One region of the Paenibacillus sp. PastF-3 genome, then DNA from elsewhere that is predicted to be linked to it. Evidence: riboswitches for the same ligand, from Rfam matches in the RefSeq annotation. Region 1 holds a riboswitch; the other holds the start of a gene.
The links. A riboswitch is a leader RNA that binds a small molecule or an ion and turns the genes downstream of it on or off. The one in region 1 is predicted to bind cyclic di-AMP.
Positions count from the first base shown of each region.

Region 2: linked by a shared signal. The riboswitch ahead of M2444_RS23885 (C40 family peptidase) and the one ahead of M2444_RS26680 (alpha/beta fold hydrolase) in region 1 are both predicted to bind cyclic di-AMP.

Region 1 covers NZ_JARXWM010000018.1:37,580-46,516, reverse strand. Annotated here, with positions in the region: gene M2444_RS26705 (carbohydrate ABC transporter permease) at 1-671, shown strand, start outside; gene M2444_RS26700 (glycoside hydrolase family 43 protein) at 719-2,251, shown strand; gene M2444_RS26695 (endo-1,4-beta-xylanase) at 2,297-3,316, shown strand; gene M2444_RS26690 (Nif3-like dinuclear metal center hexameric protein) at 3,428-4,222, shown strand; gene M2444_RS26685 (hypothetical protein) at 4,307-4,480, shown strand; cyclic di-AMP (ydaO/yuaA leader) riboswitch at 4,702-4,887, shown strand; gene M2444_RS26680 (alpha/beta fold hydrolase) at 4,993-5,802, shown strand; gene selD (selenide, water dikinase SelD) at 6,050-7,108, shown strand; gene mnmH (tRNA 2-selenouridine(34) synthase MnmH) at 7,166-8,203, shown strand; gene M2444_RS26665 (cysteine desulfurase family protein) at 8,255-8,937, shown strand, end outside.
Region 2 covers NZ_JARXWM010000014.1:49,038-57,974, forward strand. Annotated here, with positions in the region: gene M2444_RS23845 (hypothetical protein) at 302-610, shown strand; gene M2444_RS23850 (hypothetical protein) at 668-1,369, shown strand; gene M2444_RS23855 (response regulator transcription factor) at 2,054-2,380, shown strand; gene M2444_RS23860 (winged helix-turn-helix domain-containing protein) at 2,386-2,709, shown strand; gene M2444_RS23865 (hypothetical protein) at 2,865-3,074, shown strand; partial or broken gene M2444_RS23870 (hypothetical protein) at 3,306-3,500, shown strand; gene M2444_RS23875 (DUF6803 family protein) at 3,620-4,105, opposite strand; gene M2444_RS23880 (TVP38/TMEM64 family protein) at 4,277-4,858, shown strand; cyclic di-AMP (ydaO/yuaA leader) riboswitch at 5,042-5,173, shown strand; gene M2444_RS23885 (C40 family peptidase) at 5,178-5,645, shown strand; gene M2444_RS23890 (hypothetical protein) at 5,874-6,059, opposite strand; gene M2444_RS23895 (Ig-like domain-containing protein) at 6,285-6,662, shown strand; gene M2444_RS23900 (CueP family metal-binding protein) at 6,807-7,361, shown strand; gene M2444_RS23905 (ketopantoate reductase family protein) at 7,614-8,570, opposite strand; gene M2444_RS23910 (MarR family winged helix-turn-helix transcriptional regulator) at 8,623-8,934, shown strand.

The DNA of each region.
Region 1 (8,937 bases):
TAGCACGAACAGTGTTATCTACGGTCCTGAATCTATTTTTGACCACGATGCTTGCCTATACGTTAAGCCGGAAAGAATATGTTTTCCGCAAGCAGATTACCTTTGTATTTGTCCTTACTATGTACTTTAATGCGGGTCTGATTCCAAATTATTTCCTGATTAAGGATCTTCATTTGCTTAATTCGTTTTGGGTATATGTAATACCGTCTATGGTAAGTGCATTTAATATGATCGTCATTCGCACTTATATTGGTGGCTTGCATGAAAGTCTTATGGAATCTGCAAGAATCGACGGTGCTGGGGAATTCAAGATCTTTATGAAAGTAGTTTTACCTTTGTGTAAACCTGTGCTTGCTACAATCGCCCTTTTTGTGGCGGTAGGTGCCTGGAACGCATGGTTTGATGCTTTTATCTACACCTCTTCCCGCCAACACTTGAGCACATTGCAGTATGAATTGATGAAGTTGATCTCCTCTAGTATGAATGCAAATGGTAACCCTAGTGTAGCCAACGGGGCAGGAATGACTGCGGATTCGGTAAGAGACCAGGTTACCCCAATTTCCATAAGGGCAGCGGTTACTATTGTTGCTTCGGTTCCAATTTTGCTAGTCTATCCATTCATGCAAAAGTACTTTGTAGTTGGTATGAACGTAGGAAGCGTGAAGGAATAAGGAGCTTGCAATCACTATTAAGGAATAGGAAGGTTGTTTGTTAAAACATGACCCAATCTTCAATCACATACACGAATCCAATACTTCCGGGCTTCTATCCCGATCCAAGCATCACTCGGGCAGGAGATGACTACTATTTAGTTTGCAGCTCTTTCGAGTATTTTCCTGGCGTACCTATTTTTCATAGTCAGGATTTAATTCACTGGACACAAATGGGTCATGTACTGGATCGTATAAGTCAGCTAGATACACGTAAAAGCAAGAGCTCTGGTGGAATATTTGCACCAACCATTCGTTATCATGACGGAACCTTCTATATGATAACGACCGAGGTACACGGGAAGGGGAACTTCTATGTTACGGCTACGGACCCGGCGGGTCCGTGGTCCGATCCAATTGTTATTCCTTATGGGGGCATTGACCCTTCTCTAATGTTTGATGAGGATGGAAAGGTATATGTAACCACCCAGCAGGGAGCAGATTATGACTCCCATGCCATCCAATATGAGATAGATATTGCTACGGGAGCAGCATTAACAGAACCTGTTGTTATCTGGACTGGGGATGGTGGACCTTGGACGGAAGGACCACATTTGTACCGAATAAATGGAATGTATTATATCATGACGGCTTCAGGAGGAACGGCGAAGGAGCATCGGGAGATCGTTGGCCGCAGCTCCTCTCCATATGGACCGTTCGAACGATTACCACATCCAATATTAACGCATAGTCAAACCGAGAGTCCCATTCAATATTTAGGGCATGCCGATCTGATTGAAGATCAGAACGGGGATTGGTGGGCCGTGTTTCTTGGCGTAAGACTAGTGGAATCCAAGTATACCGTACTTGGGCGGGAGACCTTTCTTGCCCCTGTAACGTGGAATGAAGACGGATGGCCAATGATTGATAATAATGAAGATATTGTAGGATTGGAAATGAAGGTGCCGCGGGTTCCCGGCTCCTCTCCTAAACCTGCTTCAAGCGGAAGATATGACTTTGATGACGAAGTCTTACCCTTGTCATTAGCCTTTCTCCGTAATCCTGCTGAGGCAAGCTGGTCTTTAGAGGAACGTCCGGGATGGCTGTCTCTTCGGGGTCAACCTGAAGGTCTTAGTGATATCGGACAGGTAGCTTTTATAGGTAGAAGACAGCAGCATACTTCAGCAGAATGGAGCACACTACTGGAGTTTAACCCAAGTAGGGACGGTGACGAGGCTGGGCTTTGCGCGAGATTGGATGAGAATGCACATTATGAGATTGCTCTATCGCAAAGAAATGGACAAAGAGTAATCGTAGCTTGTTTAACCGTTGATGGAATAACACAGGTGGCGGCAGAGGTTCCAACGACAGCTGGACATCTTTATTTGAAAATTCGAGCGGAGCTAACCGAATATACCTTATTGTACGCTTTGGATGGGCAGGAGTGGATTGAGCTATCTAAGGCTCTAGCCTACCCATTATCTCCTCAAGCTGTAAAAGGAAATGGATTTACGGGTGTTCTTATCGGCTTATATGCGTCAGGTCATGGTCAAGTGGCTGAGCTACCTGCCTACTTTGATTGGTTTGATTATCGGTCTTAATAAGTCGAATACGGAATATAATTGCGTTTGTTAGGAGGGAACTTGTTGAGACAAGCTAGTGATTTTACAGAGCCTGCACTAAAGACAGTGTTCGCTAAGGATTTCAAAATTGGCGCAGCCGTCAACCCATTGACGATCCAATCACAGGAGCAGTTACTTGCCTATCATTTCAATAGTATCACCGCTGAAAATGAGATGAAGTTTGAGAGTCTGCATCCGCTTGAGAACATTTATAATTTTAAGGAGGCAGACCAGCTGGTTGCCTTCGCCCGGAAATATGATATGGCGATGCGTGGACATACCTTGATCTGGCATAACCAAACTACAGATTGGCTGTTTGAGGATAAGAACGGTGGATCTGTAAGTAAAGAGACTTTGCTCTCACGAGTTAAATCACATATTCAGACCGTAGTAGGGCGTTATAAGGAAGATATTTATGCTTGGGATGTTGTCAATGAAGTTATAGCCGATGAAGGTGAAGAGCTTCTTCGCCATTCGAAGTGGCTCGACATTGTGGGCCCGGATTTTATCGCCAAAGCGTTTGAATTCGCCCATGAAGCTGATCCTAAGGCATTATTATTCTACAACGACTACAATGAATCCCATCCATTAAAACGTGACAAAATCTATGAACTGGTGAAGTCACTGCTGGAACAGGATGTGCCGATCCATGGCGTCGGATTGCAGGCACACTGGAATTTATACGATCCTAGTCTAGATGATATCCGTGCAGCTATTGAGAAATATGCATCCTTAGGACTTCAGCTCCAACTGACAGAGCTGGATGTATCCATGTTCCGTTTCGATGACAAACGTAAGGATCTAAGGGCTGCACCAACTGATATGCTTGAACTGCAGGCCAAACGATATGAAGCGATGTTTGCCCTGCTGAAAGAATACCGTGACGTGATTAGCTCGGTCACGTTCTGGGGAGCAGCAGATGACTATACTTGGCTGGATGATTTCCCTGTTCGTGGACGGAAGAACTGGCCGTTCCTATTCGATGAAGGGCATAAGCCGAAGCCAGCTTTCCATCGAATGATCGCCTCTGAAATGAAATCATAGAGTGGGCAAGCTGCTCAAATGATGAACTGTGAACCCGTCCTTATATCGATTAAGGGCGGGTTATTTATACGTTGATAGATTAGTAGAATAGATCTCAAAGGGCGGATTAAAGTGAGCGTGACAATTAGAATGATTCTGGAAGATTTAATGGGAACTGTGGAACAGATAGATGGAACTGTAGATACTCTAAAGCCGGGGAATCCAGAAATGGTGATTACAGGGATGGTTACGGCATTTTGCGCTACGCAATATGTTGTGGAACGAGCGATTGCTATGAACGCCAATTTGTTAATTACACACGAAGGTGTGTTTTACAGTCATCATGATCCCAGCGAGTGGTTAGAGGATGACCCTGTGTATCGCGCGAAACGGAGTTTGATTGAGCGTTCTGAACTGGCTATTTTTCGTTATCATGATTATTGGCATCGGCATCAACCGGATGGGATCATGGTGGGCTTGCTACGAGAGCTTGAATGGTCAGCCTATGTGGTTGAGCAGCAACCCACTGCTACAATCCTATCGATTCCAGCTATGACGGTAAGTGAAGCGGCTCAGTATATAAAAAGAAAGCTAGGCATCCCCTACGTACGCGTTGCCGGCGATCTATCACAGACATGCAGACATGTGGGGATATTAGTAGGTTACCGAGGAGGTGGGACGATGGCTATTCCTCTTTTTAATCAGCACAATCTTGATTTAATCATTGCTGGCGAGGGCCCGGAATGGGAAACTCCAGAATATGTGAGGGATGCAGTCCATCAAGGCAGATCAAAAGCGCTGATTATGTTAGGTCATGCGGAAAGTGAAGCTCCAGGAATGAAATATTTAGCTGAAGTTCTGGCACAGAAATATCGAATAATTCCTACTTATTTTATTGCTGAACAACCGATCTATCAGCTAGTGTAGTCCATCGAAATGGAAATGAAGAATAAATTTGCATATTATGGAGAAAATGATGGGAAACCAGGTCACTGAGAAAGGAGTGTTTCAATGGAAATTCCTTTGGAGGCTGATGAAGTGTTAACTCGTATCAAAAAGCTTCAAACCGATGGAAGCTCGATCAGCAAAAAGCAAGTGAAGCAAAGCGACCCTGATCTAATGAGAAGTGCGCTGTTCTTTTTTCCGAGCTGGGAGCATGCATTGAAAAACGCCAATCTGTTGTAGCCATATGATTGTATAAAGAAGCCGAGTAGTTCAGGGATTGATCTCTGATGTCCGCTCGGCTTTTTCTAGATATATTGAGTAAACAAGAGCAAAAGAAAGAGAAAACGAAGTGTATGCTCAATATGAAATGAAAAGCATGGCTTTCAACATTATTTTGCCCACAGCTCAACTTTACAAGAAACCTTACACGGAGTATGATTCATCACATAACTGACAATTACATATGAAGTCCGCTTAATTTCCGTTAAGGAAAGCGGGGGAACCAACAACTGGGAACCAGTGTAACAATCGGTACTAGTTATGGGGTGAATCCTGTTCCGGGTGCATAACATGCAACCTTGCAGGTAGGGCAACTCTCACTGCCCGAATCCGACAGCTAACCTCGTAAGCGTATGGAGAGAGGATGAATGGCGTGTTTAGTGATGAATAGCCACAGAGAATCCCTCTGTGGTTTTTTGCTGCGTTTATAAGCAGATACAGTCGTAGAATTTATTATGAAAGAGGTGTTACCTTTGCCTATCGCTAAACTGAACGGAACTTCGCTCTATTACGAAATCAATGGAACTGGCACTCCGGTTGTGTTTATCCATGGACATGGATTAACACACAGTATGTTCAAACCACAACTGGAGTACTTTTCCGATAAATATAAAGTGATTTTGTGCGATTTACGGGGGAATGGCAAGTCAGGTGAACTCCTGGAGGCCCCTAATGAGATTATTGAAACGCAATGTCTGGATCTGATTATGCTGTTAAATGACCTGGGGGTTCGTGAAGCAGTTTTTGTTGGGATCGCCTATGGCGGTTTAGTCGTGCAACATATTGCCAAACAATATCCTGAGCGTGTAAAAGCAATCGTGGTCGCGGATAGCTTCTGTAGGAGCCACGGATCAACCCTTGTAGGGAAAATACAGCTTATGGCAGCGTATTGCAGCTTGCTAATGTATTACCTCCCAAGCGAGCTGGTGCTGCCTTCGATTCGGATGATGTACCGAGAGCGCTGGAGTCTCGCCTACAATGAGATTAGAAGAGGGCTGCTGGACAAACGTCCACGGGAGTTATATCGGCAAAGGCTGGCCACGAGCCATGTGGATTACACCAGATGCTTAAAAGCTTTTAACCGTCCCGCTTTATGTATTGTAGGGGACTTTAATGAATTTGGAGTGAATTGTATGAAGGAAATGGTGTCTCAATTGCCGCATGCGCAGTTGGCGATTATCCCGAATGCATTAGATCCGAGTAATCTGTGTCAGCCGGAGCAGTTTAATGCGATTCTTCAACGTTTTTTGGAGAAGCAGCAGGGCACTCAGCAGATTAGCTGATCCTATGAAATTGAGAAAAGAAGGAGTGCTCCCGCAGCCATTGAAATTATGCGGGACACTCCTATTTCATTAGAGCTGTAGGGCAGATTTCCCTAAAGAATTGGATTTCGAACCAAAGGCTGACTCAAGGGTAGTGAATGCTACGTGTGAGCCAGCTTTTTTAGTAGCTTTGTATTTTGTACAATGCTGTCTACTGATGTAAGATTAAAGATATTCGACATTAACTATTTAAAGGAGCTGAGTCATGATGTCTCAAGCCGAAACCATAAAATTGACCTCATTATCTTCAAAAGGGGGCTGCGGCTGCAAAATTGGTCCTGCTGATCTCATGCAGGTTATTCGCAGTCTGCCACCAACCGTTCCAAATCCGGATCTACTTGTAGGTCTGGATACCAGTGATGACGCTGGAGTATATCGATTAAGTGATGATCTAGCATTAGTGCAGACTGTTGATTTTTTCACGCCGATCGTGGACGACCCTTATTCCTTTGGGCAAATTGCAGCAGCCAATGCATTAAGTGATATTTATGCTATGGGCGGTAAGCCGCTTACGGTGCTTAATATTGTGGCCTTCCCTATTTCTGTTCTGGACAAAAGCATTCTCGGTGACATTTTGCGCGGTGCAGCGGATAAAGTGCAGGAAGCAGGAGCAACGCTTGTGGGCGGACATTCGATCGACGATAAAGAGCCTAAATTTGGATTGGCTGTTACGGGCCTTGTGCATCCGGACAAAGTAAGAACGAATGCAGGTGCGCAGGTAGGAGACAAGCTGATTTTGACCAAACCTATCGGTGTGGGCATCTTAACGACTTCTATTAAAAAGGATCAGCTATCCCCAGAAGAAACTACACGCCTTACGACAGTCATGTCTACACTAAATAAAAAAGCGGCTGAAGTCATGGAGCCCTATGATGTACATGCTTGTACAGATGTTACCGGATTTGGGCTGCTGGGACATGCCTCGGAAATGGCAAAGGGAAGTAATCACGGACTGATTATTCGTCAAGGGGATGTACCGATGCTGCCAAGAGTAAGAGAGCTCGCGGAGCAGGGCTTTGTTCCAGGTGGCACTAAAAATAACTTTGCCCATTTGGAGGGCAGTATTCTTTATCCGGAGGAGATGGATCAATTAAGCCGCTATATTCTGTGTGATGCTGTGACTTCTGGTGGATTGCTAATCTCTGTTGCTCCTGAACAAAGTGAGGATTTGCTAAAAGAGTTAGTAGATGCAGGTGTAGAAGCGGCATTGATAGGAGAGGTCACGAAAGAACATCCGGGTCAGATTGCAGTTATAGCTGCGCAATAACGATGGAGTTCAGCTTAGAGGCGACCTAAGAAGTTAGCCACCAGAGGAGAGAGCGCATTGTTTCAGGATATTACACTGGAAGAACTAAGAGTGTTAAAGAATAAGAAGCAGATCACCGTTATCGACGTTCGATCTCCTTCTGAATATAAAGATGCGACATTGCCAGAGAGCTTGAACATTCCTTTTTTTGACGATGAGGAACGAGCTGAAGTAGGTACGCTGTATAAACAGACAAGTGTGCAGGCTGCGAAAGAACGCGGTTTGGAGATTGCTGCGGCGAAGCTACCTTCCTTTGTCAAAGAATTTGCTGAGATTCAAGGGGACAAGGCTGTATTCTGCTGGAGGGGAGGTATGCGCAGCCGTACAACTGCGACCGTACTTTCTTTAATGGATATTCACGCTTACCGATTGATTGGCGGCTATAAAGCTTACCGTAAATGGGTACTCGATGAACTGGAGTCCTTTGAATTCAAGGCGAAGCCTTATGTAATTCATGGAAATACGGGGACAGGCAAAACAAACCTGCTGCACCGCCTGAAAGCGCAAGGCTACCCCGTTCTGGATTTGGAAGGAATGGCGGGTCACCGCGGTTCTATCTTTGGCGAGATCGGACTTCAGGCAAATAATCAGAAAACGTTCGATAGTCTTCTTTTGGAAGAATTAATTAAGCTTGAGGATGCTCCTTATGTACTGTTTGAAGCAGAGAGCAAGAAGATTGGGAAGGTCGTAATGCCTCCATTTATGACCGAGCAAAAAGAGACCGCAACGCAGATTTGGATTGAACTGCCTTTGCAAGCTAGAGTGCAGCAAATCCTTAAGGATTATCGTCCAGAAGAATATAAAGAACAGTGTATTTCAGCCTTTCGAAGTATCAAATCCCGAATTCATATCCCCATTGCGGCGGAAATCGAACGGTGCTTGCAAGCCGATTTGTTCGGGGAAGCTGTGGCGCTGCTGTTAGAATACTACTATGATCCTAAATACGATTACACGTCTACTCAGTATGAAGGCATTGAGAGAGTTACCTTTAAGGTGAACAATTTAGATGAAGCTGAGGTTGCGGTGCGTTCTTTTTTGAAAAATAATCAGGCTTAATAAGCTTTATGTATCGTGATGTATGAGGGGTTTAGAGGAGGCTCAGTACAAATGATCTATTTAGACTATAACGCTACAACACCTGTAGATAAGGAAGTAGCAGAGGTTATGATTCCTTATCTTTATGGTCATTTTGGCAATCCTTCAAGCAGTCATTCTTTGGGGCAAGAAGCTAAACTCGGAATCGAGCAAGCGAGAACACAGGTGGCTAATTTCCTGAATTGTGCGCCGGGAGAGGTGCTTTTCACCAGTGGGGGTAGTGAATCGAATAATACCGTCATCAAGGGAGTCGCCCAAACCTATCGACATAAAGGCAATCACATTATTGTGTCTGCTGTGGAGCATCCTGCGGTAATTAAACCGTGTCAGTATCTGGAGCAGTTGGGCTACACGATTACCTATGTACCTGTTGACGCGTATGGAATGGTGCAGGTAGACGATGTGAAAAAGCAGCTTACAGACCAAACTATACTAGTCTCCATTATGCACTCTAACAACGAAACGGGCACGATTCAGCCGATCAAAGAAATAGCCGAGGTCTGCCACGAACGAGGTGTTCTTGTACATACCGATGCTTCACAGTCCGCTGGAAAAGTAGTACTCGATGTGGCTGAGTTAGCGGTGGATTTTCTAACGCTGGCAGGTCATAAATTATATGCGCCAAAAGGGATTGGAGCACTGTACATCCGAGAGGGCATTCACATCGAACCATTGATTCATGGGGCAGGTCATGA
Region 2 (8,937 bases), on a different contig from region 1:
AAAAGAGGGGCATGCTTCGGCAGCTCCTCTTTTTGCTATATCAATTGGAAATGTTAGTAACTCAACTTGAGTAAAAATACATAAAACAGGGCATCCCTAATGAAAAATGAAATGAAGTAGGTGAGAGCATATTGGTATAAAAAAATAGTTATTACGATTGCCCTCTTTATTATGGTATTTCATCCGTCTGATACAGTTCACGGACAATAGAGGTACCGGCGAAAGTCGCTTTTATTCGGAACGGCAACGTAGGGTGTATGTAAATGGTACGGAGAGCCAGGTATCTAGTTCGGGGAAGGCTTTGAGCCTAGATTGGTCCGCTGATGGAGTGTTACTTTCCTATGTTGAAGAAGATGGAGAAAATCCGCCTCAGCAGAGCGTTAAGATCTATGATGTTAGCACCAAAAAAACAATAAAAATCTATAAAGGGTATTTGTCGAGGTGGACTCCCCACGGTAGTATTCTTGCCTATAAATACAGTACTGTGCTCAATGTTTCAGACTTGAAGAAGTTTAATAACGCTGCAATTGGAGTAGATGAATATGTCTGGATTCCTGACGGCAGCGGATTTATTCTATCAAAAAATGGCGACCTCACACCGGAAGGTTGAATGGGAGCGACGCTTTATAAGAAGATACTGCCGAAGAATTGGGCGGGGGCGAGCTCTTTGGAGAACGTCGAAAAATTTTATAGGCTATCGAATGAGATATCAAATAACGGTTCAAAAATCATTGCGGTCAATCCCAGTGATTTTTCTTTCTCGCGGAGCGGCAGCTGGCTTTCATTTGTTGTATCACCAACAGCATCCTGGTCTATGGACAGCAATATGGTTTGCGCGATCTCATCCGATGGTCGTCATTTTGAAGTATTGGATGAAATCATTTTAGAAGTCGGACGTCCGAAATGGGCACCTTCGAAAGACAGCTTAGCGTATATTGCAGGTGGGGGAAGACTTGTGTTTGGGTTTAAGGAGAAAGATTTAATGACGAAGGAATTCCCTACATTTACAACTTATACACCGGAGAATTACGCCGACTTGGATTTTGCTTGGAAGGACGACGATACGATTTACGTCTCTCGGGTTAAAGAAGCGGAATGGTCAAATGATTTTTCTAAACTCCCTTTGCCAGCTTTATATATTGTGGATACCGTATCAGGCGAACAAACCACCAAGGTTACAATTCCACCAGAAGGATATGGCGATTACGGTCCCGACTACATTCATTCCGTCGATAAATTGATTTGGATACGAAAATACCATTATACAGACACGAATATCTGGATTTCCAATCCTGGCGGAAGTGACGCATACCTATGGCTGAAAAGTGCCGCCTCGCCGGTAATTTATCATCGTCGAAAGGATTCCTAACAGTAATTTCATTCAACTAACGGAAAGATTAGATGAATAAACTAGCGGCAGTTTAAGAGTTTTTCTCGTGCTGTTTTTTTACTGGTGTCCATCTAATTTCAGGAAGAGTTTCCGCTTGTGTACCTAGTGGTTCTTCCGGATTCGGACCGGGTCTCTGGCCGCCGGACGTCCAACTGTATGCCAAAAACAGTTCATGCTCAGGCTACTTTTATTTTCTCTTAATAGTGTCGGTCGCATTACGGATACCTTCCTCTAGGTTATCAGTCTATAACTTATTTATCAAAGGCTGACGATTTCTTAGCTCCAAAACCTTGTAGAATCAACGATTCCAGTCTAAACTATATTTTCTTCATATATCTGAGTGGAAAATAGGGTTAGTGATGAGAGATAAGATGACAGAACAAAATGAATTTTTATTTGCTGTAGGCAAATTTTGTCAGTAAGTTGAGCGACGAAATGTACTAGAAATAAGTCCATAAAAATCACATTCTTTCAACATTGAGTCCACACATAATCCTTCTACAATGGAAATGATAAAAGAGAGCTTTTTATAAAGGAAGTAAACCAATGGTTTTATTTTGGTTACCGTTATTGATTCTCTAAATTTGTTGATATGAGTTAGTTCTTACAATTTTATTCGTTGCTTTCTTTTCATTCCGAACATCATAACTACCATTGAGTATGATGACTAATCATCGAGTATTAATTATTCATAGTGACCGAAATATCAGAAATTTGCTTCGGATTTTTTTATTGGAAAAAGGATTTTCGATAAAGGTAGCAGCAACGTGTAGTTATGCGTTAACTATGGTGAAAAAGCATTCTTTTAATATCATCCTATTGGATGACTTATTGCCGGATATAGAAGAATCCCATGTTCTCGAAATCGTTAAAGATACTAAATGGATACCACTCCTTGAGCTTTCTGCGGGCAAAGCAACATTGGATAAAGTGGGTTGTTTTGGGGTGGACAGTTACTTGGTCAATCCTTTTCATTTACAGGAAAGTTAAGCCGAATGAATTCTTTATTGAGCAGATCAACCCTAATACAAGCTTCACAAGTTCCTCTAACAGAATTACATGTTATGGATTCGTCGGATATGAAAATACGATTAGATGATAACGAGCTTTATATGCAGGGAACATCCATTCCTTTAACTAAAAAAGAGACTGTATTACTTGTTACACTTGCAAAGAGTAAACAACGTGTATTTACCCGTAAAGAATTGGTAGAGGAAATGTTTGGAATTGATTATAGGGGAGGATACCGAATTGTTTATACCCATATAAAAAACATACGAAAAAAACTTAACAGTGCAGGTTTGGAATATAGTCCTTAACAAACCATACGGGGAGTGGGATATAAGTTCCTTGTTTCTAGAGAGGACGAATAATGAACTCATGGGTCTAAAGGATTTGTAATGTTCTTTATAACTGTTTGATAATCCATTCTTTCTAAAGCTTTCAGGGAAGAAATATTAAAAGGCGGGTTGATATGAAATTATCGCGAAAGCTAATGCTCTTTATTTCCACCGTTACTTTGCTACTGACGATTTCACAAGGTACATACGCTATTCTTGGAATGGAATCTCAAATAGAACATATTGCTTCGCAAAAAATGATATCCAACAGTTCAATGGCGATGGCATTGATTAATGAGAAATTCCCAGGTGAATGGATATTAAAAGAAGGAAAGTTGTATTAAGGGGACCTTATCATTGATGGTAGCGATGTAGTGACGGATTCCATAGGGAGCTTAACAGGAGACGAAATTATTATATTCAAAGGAAATAAGAGTGTAGCTATATCAGGCGAGATGGAACAGGGTGAAGCAATGCTACCTGAAATCCAACTGCTATGAACGAATTTGTCAATTCCCCTGTATTCCCCTTTTAACCAAGGTGTTTTCAATCCTTTGGGCATAGAGACAAAACCTGATGCCATCTATATGAGCCGCAAGACAATGACGAACATCCGCCAGAATCTGTTCTGGGCTCTTGGTTACAATACACTGGGGATTCCTATTGCTGCTATCGGTCTCTTGGCTCCTTGGGTCGCAGGAGCAGCTATGGCACTAAGTTCTGTATCCGTAGTTCTAAATGCCCTTCGCTTACAACGAGTAAAACTATAATGATTTAGCGATACAGAAATCCTTTACAAAAACAAAAGTTTGTGACACCTACATTCGATGTTTTCTATAAAAAAAGACTTCGAAGTATATCTTCGAAGTCTTTTTGCAATCTTTCTTTATTACTGATTCATACCAGCCATTCCGCTTACAATCTCAGGATTAACCATCCCAAAGATCATGGCGATGTGTGCAACAACGAGAAACCCGCTGACGAGAATAAAGTGAAGCTTGAGCTTTCCTTCTTCCGAACGTTTACGGCCGATAAGCCCAAGCTCCAAAAGAGCCAGAGGCAGCAGGAAGAATACGCCACTGAGGTAAAATCCAACCGCGACTACGTCTACCCAGGAATGCCACTCTCCATTTACGGTCAGAGGGACAAAAGCTGTCGGGAAGAGATACAAGAAAACTCCTGTAAAGTAGAGACCGGCCAAAATACTGCAGATTCGGTTAAACGCCTTTAATCCACCCTGGACGTTTTTGTTGAAAAGGATAAAGAACTCGGTTACTGTAATAGTCTCAGCAAAAATGACGGGGATTGCCATAAAGATGATCAGATTCCACGGCTGGCTGTCCATAAGAAGGGACATGTAATGAGTCATGTTCATTGATTAATTCCCTCCATTTATATAATTACTGCAAGAGTTATCATATGTGGAAAGTTTGTAGAAGAGATTGGAGAAGGAGTATCAATAGATGGAAAATAGAGTTGAAGATATAGAGTATAGAATTCGTTTAGAAGATAGGTATACTACGTGGATTGAAAGTGAAGGGGAAGTATGGAATACCTAGGAGTGGATTCAGAATTACTCATGCGGTGGCTGATGGTATGGGGAGCCTGGGCAGTCCTCATAAGTTTATTGATAAATGTGGTCATAAGTGTTGTAGGAATCATTCCATCAGTGGCACTAACGACTGTGAATATGTTAGTCTTTGGTGTGGTTCCCGGGTTTCTTCTCTCTTGGATCGGAGAAGTTTTAGGGGCAGCCGTCTCTTATCTTCTTTATCGCAAAGGTACCTTAACTTATAAGGAGAAATATCGTCCGAATAAAACCATCAAATGGCAGTCCCAGATTCAATCATTAAGTCCGAAGCGTCAGTTTTTTAGCATAATAATTGTCCGATCAGCGCCGTTAATTCCTTCATCATTAGTCACTCTAATCTGCGTTATTTCCAAAGTAGGCTTTTCAAGTTTTATAGTTGCTTCTGCGATAGGTAAAATACCATCGTTGCTACTTGAGACACTCATTGGCTATGGATATGTTAATCTAATGGACACTAAATTCAAGTTAATGATTACAATTTTGTTTCTTTTATTGAGCACCATTATTTTTTATCTTGATAGAAAGAAAAAGGGATAATGCATGGACAATAGAAAAATAGTTACTTATATAAATAGGGTTTTTGCGTAATTAAAGCTCGAAAATCTGCATTATACACTAAAAAAGTGTAGAAACTATGTAGTTTAAAAATAAAAGTATAAAATTTGTGAAAGCATTGACAGGCGATTTCTTGATATATTAAAGTGTAATTAGTTACAAAATATTAACCAACTGCCGAATTTCGTATTGAAAACGGGGGAACCATTCCGGGTGAATTATTCTTGTGAGCAAGAGAATATAGGGAACCTTTAACCGAACCCTCAGCTAACTCCGTAGGCATTGAAGGGAGAACAAGGTTCTGAAGAAAGTCATTTTATCTTTACTAGGAGCTGCAGTTATTTTCACAACAGCTGTACCAAGTACTTTTGCAAGTGAGGTAAAACTGGAGAGTGAAGTGAATCAGGTACTCGGGACACCTTATTTATGGGGTGGAACCACTAAGGCAGGATTCGATTGTTCCGGATTCATCCTGTATGTACTAAAAAAGTTTAATGTGGATGATCTTCCACGCACTTCCCAGTCACAAGCTAAAGTAGGGACACCCGTTGCAAAAGAGAACTTACGATCAGGAGATTTGGTGTTTTTTAATACCTTTGGTAATGGTATCTCCCATGCCGGAATTTACTTAGGCGACGATCAATTCGCCCACTCCTCAAGCAGCAAGGGAGTAAGCATAAGCAAGTTGTCCGAAAGATACTACAAAGATCGTTATGTTACGGCTCGGCGTGTAGTAGATAAAGAGAGTTATCTTAGTATGGTTAATTAAGTAATAGGTGAGGGGGTATCCAGCAGCCATATATGGCTGCAGGATACCCCTAGTTTTTTAGAAGATCCCAGAACGGTCTGTTTTCTCATTTCCCTAATCCCACAGATTCCTCCTCAACATACAAAGGAGTCCCCTATATATCATGGGGACTCCTTTGTATGTTGGTCACTAATATCTTTTCAAATGGATATAATCATATGTTTGCTCTAGGGTATGTATGTGATGTTCTTATAACCTAATATCAATAGTTTGCCCACGATATTCGTCCAGTATATTTGCCTTTGGGTTTTGAATGGGTTCTTTAGCATGCTCGTGATTGGTGATTTTTTTGTCTCCTGTTCCCGTATGCATTCCATCCATTCCACAGTTCTTTGGCATATTAGCTGAACCTGATAATCCACTTAACCCATTCATATAATATTCCTCCTAGTAGTATAATTCAACTCTTTAATACCCTCTCATGGTAACACTTAAATGTACATTTTATATGTGGTAGGTGAGTAGAAGCCCAATTTCTTTTGGTTGGACAACTTGGAAGAAGTCTACACTCTCACTCGGATTCGTTAATTATTTTTAAAAAGAACATCATATCTTCATACTTTCTCCAAAATGTATTGCTATACTGTGAGGAGATTAAGAATGAAGGTATTGAAAAAAGGTGTATTAACAGCTACATTATCTGTAGCTTTTTTAACATTAACAATCACCAGTCCAGCTGCTTTAACGCCAGCGACACAAGCGGCACAAGCGGTAAAAGTAACTTCAATTGCAGTCAAAGGCCCTTCTAATCCTTTAAGGCCATCTGAAACCTTTCAGCTGAAGCCCACCGCGGTGACCTCACCCAAAGGCGGGAAAATAAAGATAACCTATTCTTCAAGTAATTCTAAAGTAGCAACGGTAAATGCAAGTGGATTAGTGACAGCGGTTGCTTCAGGAAAGGCTACCATTAATGTAAATTCAGGCGGCAAAAAAACATCTGTAGTAATAAATGTGGTAACTTCTGATCACAAACACTGATGCTTAACAAGAGAATTATGAGCATGATGCCAGTAAAATTATAAACTGAATCCCAGCAGTTCCTGATCCCTGGAAATAGATTGGCCAGAGCAAAAGATGTAATATTAAACGGCACTAAATGTAAAAAGGAAGGTAGTAAATTTCATGAATAAAAAAGTATTTATGTCCACGGCTATAGCGATAACTTTGATTGGTGTAGCTTTGGGCACCTATACAATCGCTGACAGGGGAAAAACTGAGCCGATTGGTGAAAAGCTAGCCCAAACAAACGATATTAAAAAATTGGTGAATGACTACAGCATGGGTAATGCCAAAGCCAAATCGGCTTCGATTACATCAAATCAGCTGACAGTGACAACGGATAATGATCAAAAATTGACCTACGGCCTGCCGAGGGATGAGTTTTTCGTTTCAATTGCGCCTTACGTTAGCCAAACACATCCCTGTGCCATACATAACCTGGCTGGGTGTCAGGGAGAAATGGCGAATACATCATTTAATGTCACCGTAACCGACCACAATAACAAAGTGGTAATAAAGGATGTTATTAAATCCCATGACAATGGTTTTATTGATCTCTGGCTACCGCGAGACCAAACGTTTCACGTAACGATTGATTACGATGATAAGAACAGCACCTCTTCCTTCACAACATCGGAAGGGGACAATACTTGTATCACTACGATGCAGTTATCGTAAAATCTACAAGTGGATAGGACTCCGGAACTCTAAAAATAGGGCGCTCCAGTAGCCACTTGGCTTGGGAGCACCCCTTTGGACTTTTGGGAACCGATAATATTTCATTCGCACCGTCTGCAACACTATCTGATTATATTGGAGATCACCAGACGCTGATCAATTTCCTGAATTAATTAAAAAAATCAATTCTTACATAAGCGTGAATAAAAAGGACAATCCTGATTAAGGGGGGATGCTTAGGAGGTGCAGTTTTCATGTCCCCTTACACAATTCTTTTAAAAGATTTTTTCGTAACTTATCAATAGAAGGGGTAGCCACATTACTCTTTTTGATTAGCATATCAAATTCTTCCTGAAGGCAGATCATCTCGGGTTTTGCTGCGGCTGTATGCTTTGCCATGGCTGTTTCAGCAAACTTTGTGCCCATGATAATTTTAAAAATTGGGGCAATCATAAAAACGGGAAGTTTTAAATAGTGAAGTTTTGAAGGTGTGATTTTAATGCCTAATTTAGTCAACACAGCAAAGCCTTCTTTTATCCCCAGAACCATTAATTTAATATCTGCATATGATTTTGCCAAAGCAAAATTATTACTATTATATTTATAAAGAGCGTTACCGATACTTGTAACCATTGCCACATGCGTTTTCTGCCACATATCCATGTTACTAGTTACAACTGATGAAATACCGGCATTGTTAAAAATATCTACTATTTTTTGTAGCCTTTCGGTTTTTTGGCGACTGTATTCTGAAAATGTAGTGGTCTGAAAAGCCCGCATGAATCCCTTGCCGATAAAGTAATGTACCCGGCCGTCTACACGTTCTCCTCCTGCGGACGGAAATCCTAGCATCAGGCGGTCACTACCCACTGCATGAACCCATTCGTCATAACCAGATGCTGTATTGACTACAAAGACAATATTTTTTGATTTATTTTGAGAAAGTATCGGCAATACACTGACTATCTGTGTTTTTTGCATTACTACGATTATGTAATCGAAAATATTGTCTGGCAACAGATGTTCAATCAAATTTACCTTTGCAATTTCTTCTCGGTTGTTGCCTGAATTCACGAGAATCATCCCGTTTTTTTTCAGGTCAACAAGTCTTGTCCTCCTTGCAAGGACAGTGATATCATATCCTGACAACGCAAGTCTCCCAGCGAAAATACTCCCGATTGTGCCTGCACCATAAATAAGAATTTTCAAGTGATCTCTCCTCTAAAAGTAATTAGTAATACCAAAGAAATAATATCAGCATATAGGACTCGCTGGTAAAGTATCACTGATCGAATTGGCCAATGTGCTTAACCTGGATAAAAGTACAATGAGCAGGACTGTAAATAATCTTGTAACCGATGATTGGGTTGAACGGATTACGGACCCAGAAAATCGACGTTATGTCCAACTAAGGCTAACAAAAAAAGGGTGGATACTCCATGAGAATATAAATTCCGTACTTCATTCGTATTTCGGGAGTGTAATGAATGATATTCCGGAGAACAAACGAACACAGGTTGTAGAGAGTCTGGAACTATTAATTAATGCGATAAATAAGAATAACTGCTGTTAGCCA